Planctomyces sp. SH-PL14: one gene and its partner. Each later gene encodes a partner of the first gene's protein in a complex. Links are inferred from orthologs where the notes say so. Each region holds a gene or a part of one and is shown on either strand. Other genes may lie near its edges.

The links.
Region 2: the proteins of mfd (region 1) and VT03_RS01645 are in contact, whole or in part, in a crystal structure (PDB 4DFC), measured with the Escherichia coli proteins. The link is inferred for Planctomyces sp. SH-PL14 from one-to-one orthologs.

Annotation. Positions count from the first base shown.
Region 1 is NZ_CP011270.1:4,781,434-4,785,554, reverse strand. Bases 62-3,877 are described here. They hold mfd (transcription-repair coupling factor), read left to right. Parts: upstream 62-371; coding sequence 372-3,677; downstream 3,678-3,877. Other genes in these bases: VT03_RS18290 (peptidylprolyl isomerase), read left to right, coding at 3,837-3,877. Outside these bases: more of VT03_RS18290, read left to right, coding at 3,878-4,121. UniProt on the Escherichia coli protein: Couples transcription and DNA repair by recognizing RNA polymerase (RNAP) stalled at DNA lesions. Mediates ATP-dependent release of RNAP and its truncated transcript from the DNA, and recruitment of nucleotide excision repair machinery to the damaged site.
Region 2 is NZ_CP011270.1:392,762-396,932, reverse strand. The notes cover bases 43-3,908. They hold VT03_RS01645 (excinuclease ABC subunit UvrA), read left to right. Parts: upstream 43-417; coding sequence 418-3,708; downstream 3,709-3,908. Other genes in these bases: VT03_RS01650 (hypothetical protein), read left to right, coding at 43-110. Also shown: more of VT03_RS01650, read left to right, coding at 1-42. UniProt on the Escherichia coli protein: The UvrABC repair system catalyzes the recognition and processing of DNA lesions. UvrA is an ATPase and a DNA-binding protein. A damage recognition complex composed of 2 UvrA and 2 UvrB subunits scans DNA for abnormalities.

The DNA of each region.
Region 1 (4,121 bases):
GGGTCCAGGGGCACCCTGGTGGCGTGCAGGGGCCACCCCCTGCCCGCCGGAGGCCTGGCCGTCGAGAGATGTCTGAAGGAGAGTGTGTCCAACCGCGGACAACGTGCCGGATGCCCCCTCACTAACCCGCGGGGATTGCAGAGCGAGCGGTGTGATGTGAGGGAGTCCTCAACGCTGGTACCACAAAGGTAACATCCGTTGCTTACCACGGTTCCTCACCGGACGGCCTCCGGCGGCAAGGGGGCGTGGCCCCCTTGACCCCTGACTGCCGTGGCACATTGGGTTTGAGCTATGGGAGTCGCGCCGGCAAGCACGACTTGCCGCGACTTTGACGTCCCCAGCTCCCCCCCGATAACCTCTGCCGACCAGTTATGAACGATCGCGGCGGGGGACAGACGATCCGGGCTCTCCCGGATCTGATCGCACGCATCCGTCACTTCGACGAATTCCGCCACGTGCTCGGGGCCCTCCAGCACGGCGAGAGCGGGACCATCGACGGCGCGTGGGGCTCATCGTCCGCGCTGACCTCGGCCACTCTCGCCTCCGAAGTCCCCGGCACACTCGTCGTCGTCCTGCCACGACTCAGCGAAGTCGACGACTTCGCAGCCGACCTCGCCCCCTACCTCCCGGAGCCCCCCCGCGTCTTCCCCGCCTGGGAAACGCTCCCCAAAGAACGCTCGGTCTCCGACCAGGTCTTCGGCGCCCGGCTCCGCGTCCTGCAGGAACTCGAGTCCCCCACGCCGCCCAAGGTTGTGGTCACCTGCTTCCCGGCCCTGATGCAGCCGGTTCCGTCCCGTGAGTCACGGCAGGCGGGCACTCGAACGCTCCAGGTCGGCAAGGATCTGGAGGTGGATGAGTTCCTCCTCTGGCTCGTCCAGCAGGGATTCGAGCGGGTCCCGTCGATTGAAGCTCCCGGCGAATTCGCGGTCCACGGCGGAATCATCGACATCTTCCCGCCCGACGCGACCGATCCGCTGCGGGTCGAACTCTTCGGCGACGAGATCGACTCGATCCGCCGCTTCGACGTCGAGACCCAGCGCAAGGTCGAGGACTTGAAGCAGGTCGCCCTGACGGCGATCGGGCCAAAGTCGGAGGAGACCAAGGGCGAACCGGCCTCGACAAAGAAAGCCCCCAAGGCCCAGGACCCGGCCCCTGTTCCGTCGGCCTACTTCTTCGATTCCCTCCCGAAGGGAAGCTGGCTCGTCCTTTCGGAACTGCAGGACCTCGTCGACGAGGGAAAACACTACCTGGAGCGGCTGGAGAACCCGCAGGGGCTGTTCTCCGTCCAGGCGACGCTGGCCCGGACGACCGAACGGCCGACCGTGACCGTTTCGGCCCTCGCCGGGGACAGCGCCGAGACGACCTGCCACCTCAAGGTGGAGTCGATCGAGCGGTTTACCGGACCGCGGGCCGAGGTCCTCAACGAGCTGGCGACGATCGTCGGTCGGGACGAGACGGTCCTCATCGCCTGTCACAACCAGGGGGAACGGGACCGCCTGGGGGAACTGCTCAAGGAGTCAGTCCCGGAGCTGGCCCCCCGCGTGACGCTTTGCCTGGGGACCGTGACCCGCGGGTTCCGGCTCGTCCGCGACCGGATTCTCGTTCTCAGCGACAACGAGCTGTTCAACCGCGTCGAGGTCCGCCGCACGACCCGGACCCGCAAACGGGCCGAAGGGCGGGCGATCGACAGCTTCCTCGACCTCAAGGTCGGGGACCTGATCGTCCACCTCGCCCACGGGATCGGGCGGTTCCGGGGAATGGAACTGCTTGAGAAGGAAGGAGCCAAGGAGGAGCACCTGTCGCTGGAGTTCCGCGACGGGGTCATGATCTATGTCCCGGTCTCGCTGATCCACCTCGTCCAGAAGTACGTCGGGGCCTCGAAGGGCTCGCCGCCGCTCTCGAAAATCGGCGGGACGGCGTGGGCGGGGAACAAGAGCCGCGTCGCGCAGGCCGTGCAGGACATGGCCTCGGACATGCTCAAGCTCCAGGCCCAGCGGGCCCACAAGCCCGGCTACGCCTGTCCCCCGGACAGCCATCTCCAGCAGGAGTTTGACGCGGCATTTCCTTATGTCCCGACCGACGACCAGGTCCGGGCGATCGACGACAGCAAGATCGACCTGATGCGGGACCGGCCGATGGACCGGCTCATCTGCGGAGACGTCGGATTCGGCAAGACCGAGGTCGCCATGCGGGCGGTCTTCAAGATGGTCGACGCCGGGAAACAGGTGGCGGTCCTCGTCCCCACGACGGTCCTGGCGGAGCAGCACTACCGCTCGTTCTCCGACCGGATGGCGGAGTTCCCGGTTCGGGTCGACGTCCTCTCCCGGTTCCGATCCACCAAGGAGACCAAGGAGCTGCTCCTCAAGATGGAGGAGGGGCAGGTCGACGTCGTGATCGGGACCCACCGGATGGTGCAGAAGGACGTCAAATTCAAGGACCTGGGGCTGCTCGTCATCGACGAAGAGCAGCGGTTCGGTGTCGACGCCAAGGAGATGCTGAAGCGAGTCCGGCTCTCGGTCGACGTCCTGACACTCTCCGCAACGCCCATTCCCCGGACGCTCCACATGTCGCTCCTGGGAATCCGCGACATCTCGAACCTGACGACGCCGCCGCAGGACCGGATGGCGATCGAGACCCGGATCGTGCGGTGGGATGCGGATCTCATCAAGCAGGCGATCGTCCGCGAGATGAACCGCGGCGGACAGGTGTTCTTTGTCCACAACAAGGTGTGGGATATCAAGTTCGTCGCCGAGCGGCTGCAGGCGATCGTCCCGGATGCCCGGATTGCGATCGTCCACGGCCAGATGAACGAAAACGAGCTTGAGCGGAACATGCTCGACTTCGTCCGCCACCGGGCCGACATCCTTCTGGCGACGACGATCATCGAGAGCGGGGTCGACATCCCCAACGCGAACACGATGTTCATCGACCAGGCGGAGAACTACGGCCTGGCCGACCTGCACCAGCTCCGCGGCCGCGTCGGCCGCTACAAGCACCGGGCCTACTGCTACCTGCTGCTCGACGAGAACAAGTCGCTCACCAGCATCGCCGCCCGGCGGCTGAAGGCGATCGAGGAATTCAGCGAGCTGGGGGCGGGGTTCAAGATCTCGATGCGGGATTTGGAGATCCGCGGCGCGGGGAACATCCTCGGGACCGAGCAGAGCGGCCACATCTCGACCGTCGGGTACGAGCTCTACTGCCAGCTCCTCGAAAACGCCGTCCGGTCGCTCAAAGGGATGCCGGCGCGGGAGCATCCCCACGTCGACGTGGAACTCGCGGTCACCGCATTCCTCCCCAACTCCTACGTCCCCGCCGGACGCCCGAAGATCGACCTGTATCGGAAGATTTCCGCCGTTGCGACACTGGAGGAACTGGGCGAACTGGCGAACGAGATGCGGGACCGCTTCGGGCCGATCCCCGCCGAGGCGCAGCAACTTCTGCTGGTCCGCGAGCTCCAGCTCCATGCCTGGCGATGGAGCATCCGCCGGATCTATACCGAGGAAGGGCGGTTCGCCGTCTTCGAGTACAAAGACGACAAAACGATCAAACAGCTACAGAAAAAGCTCGGCTCCGACCTCCGGATCGTGGACGCCCGGAAGGCGTACCTGCTGCTGCCGAAGCGGGATCTGGGGGCGCACGACATCGTCGACCACCTGAAATCCCTGTTGCCGGGCTGAAAGTTCCGGGCGTATAACCTGCCCGGAACTCAAGACTTGAGGAAGGTCCAGAGTTGAGCGTCGAGCGCTGAGCGTTGAAAAGGGCCCCGTCCCTGAACGCTCAATGCTCCACTCTCAACGCTCGACGCCCCTCCCCTCGTGGCATGGATGCTCACGGAAATGAAGCTGTGGCGACTCCTCCTGGCGGTGACGCTGGCCGCGACCGGCTGCAACCGGTCGATCAAGGTCAGCAATCCCGTCGTGGGCCCCGCGCCGCCCCGCGTCCGTGACGCCGAAGCCCTCGCTCAGAAGTCCGAGGCGGAATCCCCGGGCGACAACCAGGCGATCGAGAAGGTCGCCTTCAGCGACGGCCAGCCCGGCAAGGGCAAGAAGCGGGCTCTGACGGCGATCGATCCGGTCGCCCGCGTGAACGGCAAAACGATCTTCGCCGGCGATATCCTCGGC
Region 2 (4,171 bases), 4.4 Mb from region 1 along the record:
AGATCGGCCAGCGATCCTCCGGGCTCGTCTACAAGATCAGCACGGCGGGAAAAACCGCTCTGAAGACCGCGCTGGCCATCCAGGCTCAGCCCCTCGCGGAATCGGCCTGATCCGCCCCCTCTCACGGCGGGTGTCCGGTTTGTGGAGCCCGCGTTGAGGACTTTCTCACACCGCGCCGCTTGCCCTGTATTCCTCGCGGGTTGGTGAGGGGCCATGCGACACGTGGTCCGCGTTTGAATACCCGTTGTTTCCAATGTTTCTCGACGGTCAGGCCTCCGGCGGGCAAGGGGCGTGGCCTCCTTGCATCCCCCACCAGGGGATCCCTGGACCCGGACTGATACTGTACCCTTGTCTATGGAGTGTTCGGACGGACACGACTATCCTTGCTCGATTCCCGTCGTCGCGTCCGAGTCATGAATGTCGCGCACGTTTGTCGAACTGACACCCCAGAATTTCTCCTTCAACAGCCCGCTGGGATGGTGCCCCGCCTGCCAGGGCCTCGGCACGGAACGAGGCACAAACCAGGCCGCCCTCATCAGCAACCCGAACCTCTCCCTCCTCGAGGGGGCAGTCTCGATCTGGCCCGATCCCCGCCTGACCCCCGGCTTCCGGCGAATCCTCGAAGCCCTGGCGATCGCCTTCGACATCCCCCTTGATCGCCCGTGGTACCAGATCGATCCCCGACACCAGCGGGTCATCCTCTACGGCGGCGGCGACCGGTGGATCGACGTCCCGGCCGGCCCCAAAGGTGAAGGGGGAGCCGCGGTCCGCATCCAGTACAAGGGCCTCTACCCGACGATCGAAGAGGCCTCGCGCGTCTCCTACGCCCACCGCCAACGGTTCCTCGACCTCGTCGGCGAGAAGCCTTGCTCGGTCTGCAACGGGGACCGGATGCGGGACGACGCCGCGTCCGTTCGGCTCAACGAAGAAACGCTCCCGCAACTCTGCCGACTCCCCCTCGGCGAGGCCCTGACGTTCCTCAAGTCGCTCAAACTGACGAAGGAACAGAAGAAGGTCGCCGGAGACCTCCTCGACGAGGCAATCCACCGGCTGTCGTTCCTGGTCGACGTAGGACTCGACTACCTGACGATGGACCGGTCGATGCCGACCCTCAGCGGCGGCGAGAGCCAGCGGATCCGGCTGGCGGGCCAGATCGGACGAGCCCTGACCGGCGTCCTCTACGTCCTCGACGAACCGACGATCGGCCTCCATCCGCGGGACAACGGCCGGCTGATCTCGGCCCTGCACCGTCTGCGGGATCTCGGCAATACCGTCGTCCTCGTCGAACACGACCGGGAAGTCCTGGAGTCGGCGGACCGGCTGTACGACTTCGGCCCCGGCGCGGGTCGGCACGGCGGAATGGTCGTCGCAGAGGGGGCGCCGAAGGAACTGGAGAAGCAGCCCGAGAAATCGCTCACGGGAGCCTATCTGAGCGGCGCCAAAGGGATCCCGATTCCCCGGACGCGGCGGCTCGTTCGGCTGGCGCCGGAGACGGACTCCACTCCCAAGAAGAAGCGAGGAAAGAAGGCCGCGACGCTGTTCGAAGAGGAAGCGAAGGACTCCGCACCGCCGGCCGCCGCCGCTCGCCCGTCGACTCCCCCCGCGCTCTACGACGCCCCGCCGGGTGGTTCGTGGCTGGAACTCCTGGGGGCCCGGCAGCACAACCTGCGTGGCGTCGACCTTTATCTTCCGCTCGGAACGTTCGCCGCCATCACCGGCCTTTCGGGCTCGGGCAAGAGCTCGCTCGTGATGGAGACGCTCGGTCGAGCGATCGCCCGCCACCTGCACCGCGTCGGCGAAGCTCCCGGCGCGTATGACGAGTTGCGGGGGATCGAGAAGGTCAACAAGGTCATCGTCGTTGACCAGTCCCCGCTCGGCAGCACCCCCGCGTCGAACCCTGCCACCTACACCGGCGTCTGGGATCCGATCCGTGAGCTGTTCGCCCGGCTCCCTGAGGCCAAGGTGCGTGGATTCAAGCCGGGCCGGTTCAGCTTCAACCGCCCCGGCGGGCGGTGCGAAGAGTGCGAGGGGATGGGACAGAAGAAGATCGAGATGCACTTCCTTCCCGACGTCTGGGTGGAGTGCACGACCTGCAAGGGGCAGCGGTTCAACGTCGAAACGCTCGCCGTCCAGTATCGGTCGAAGTCGATCGCCGATGTTCTGAACATGTCGATCGGCGAGGCCCTCGAAGTCTTCGGCAACATCCCCAAGATCCGTGCCCCGCTGGCGACGCTGGCGGCGATCGGCCTTGACTATCTGACGCTCGGACAATCCGCCGCGACCCTCAGCGGCGGCGAGGCGCAGCGGGTCAAACTGGCGGCGGAGCTCTGCCGCCCCCACAACGGTCAGACGCTCTACCTCCTGGACGAACCGACAACCGGGCTGCACTTCGCCGACATCGCCAAGCTGCTCAAAGTCCTCAATAGTCTCGTCGAGCAGGGGAACACGGTCGCGGTCATCGAGCACAACCTCGACGTCATCAAGACGGCCGACTGGGTCGTCGACATGGGCCCGGAGGCGGGAGTGGGCGGCGGCTGGATCGTGGCACAGGGGACGCCCGAAGAGGTGGTCGCCCACGCCGCCCTGGCGCGGCCCGGCGCCAACGGCACCCGACGGAAAGAAACGGGCGAGTCCCCGCTGATGCGGTCCTGGACCGGGGAGTTACTCGCGCCCGTGATGGAGGCGGGGGAGCGGGCGGACGTTGAGTTCTTCGACGCCGACGAGGCGGCCAAGAAGCGGGCGGGGGACATCGACATCAGCAAGGTGGGGAAGGACTCCGCCGCGCCGTGGCAGTCGGACGGCCGCCGCTGGCACACGCGGGACCGGATCAGCCACAGCGGAAAGCCGCCGAAGTGGGAGGGGGAGGCGCTGGAGCACGTTATCGACCTGCTGGCGGAGCACGAGACGCTGGCCGAGCCGAACTGGAACCACCGCAGCATTGTCGAGCTGATGGCGAAGGAGAAATCGGGTGGCTGGTTCCTGCATGCCCAGACCGGCGACGAATGGCTCCTCGTCCTCAAGTTCCGCGTGAAGAAGGACTCGTTCCGCGAGGAAGACCTTGCCCGCCGGTTGTCTCTCAAGTCGCTCGACGATCTCGACGAGCTGCCGGTCTACGGCCGCGGCGACCGCGTGCGGGTGAAGAACCTTAAGGGGCCGTGGCAGGAAGTGACGATCACCGTCCACTGGCTGCGGGAGATCGAGACTCCGGCGTTTGCGGATTTCCTTCAGAAGGCGGTCAAGGCGTTCCTGCCGCAGGCCCAAGTGGCGGTCGTAGATCCGACGTCGCTGATGCCCTGGACCGTCCTGGGGAAGAAGTGGCACCTCTCGCGTAAGGGGTTTCCGAGCAACAAGCGGGTCGAATGGGAGGCGGAGACGCTGGAGTCTCTGTTCGGAGTCCTGTCGGAAGCGGCCCCGGACGCCGAGGTCGACTGGACTGGCAAGACCACCGTCACGTACCGCCTCAAAGGCTCGTCGAAGCCGTGGGCCGAAGTGGTCACGAAACGCCGTAGCGGGATCGACCTGACGCTGTACGGAGCGGCGGGGCGGTATGCGATGGGGCGGATCAGCGGGCTGGGAGCGGAGCGGGAGATCGCTGCCGCCCGGGACGGCCGGCAGACGATCGGGATTCGGATCGCCGATGCGGATGAAGTCGCGTCGCGTACGTTCCAGGACTTCGTGAAGGAGCATGCCGACGGAGAGCGGCCATAGGAGCGGACGGTCTCGCGACATCGACGTCGCGAGATCGGAAGGGGGCGTCCGCCGGTTGGTGGTGTGGCAACCCATCCGGGGTCCAGGGGCTGGCCCCTGGTGGGGGATGCAAGGGGGCGAAGCCTCTTTGCCCGCCGGAGGCCTGGCCGTCGAGAGATGTCTGAAGGAGAGAGTGTCCAGACAAGGACAACGTGCCGGATGGCCCCCTCACCAACCCGCGGGGATTGCAAAGCAAGCGGTGTGTTTTGAGGGAGTCCTCAACGCCGGTTCCACAAACGGACGTCCGTTGCTGACCACGGTTCCTCATGGAAGCGCCTCCGGCGGCAAGGGGGCCTGTGTTCTTTCTTTGGCCCCTTGACCCCAGGCTGCCGTCGCACGTCGGGTTTGAGCTATCAAGCTGTGCCGGCAAGGACGCGGTTCGAGATACCGGGATCAGCCTCCTCGTCCGGCCACCATTCGACGA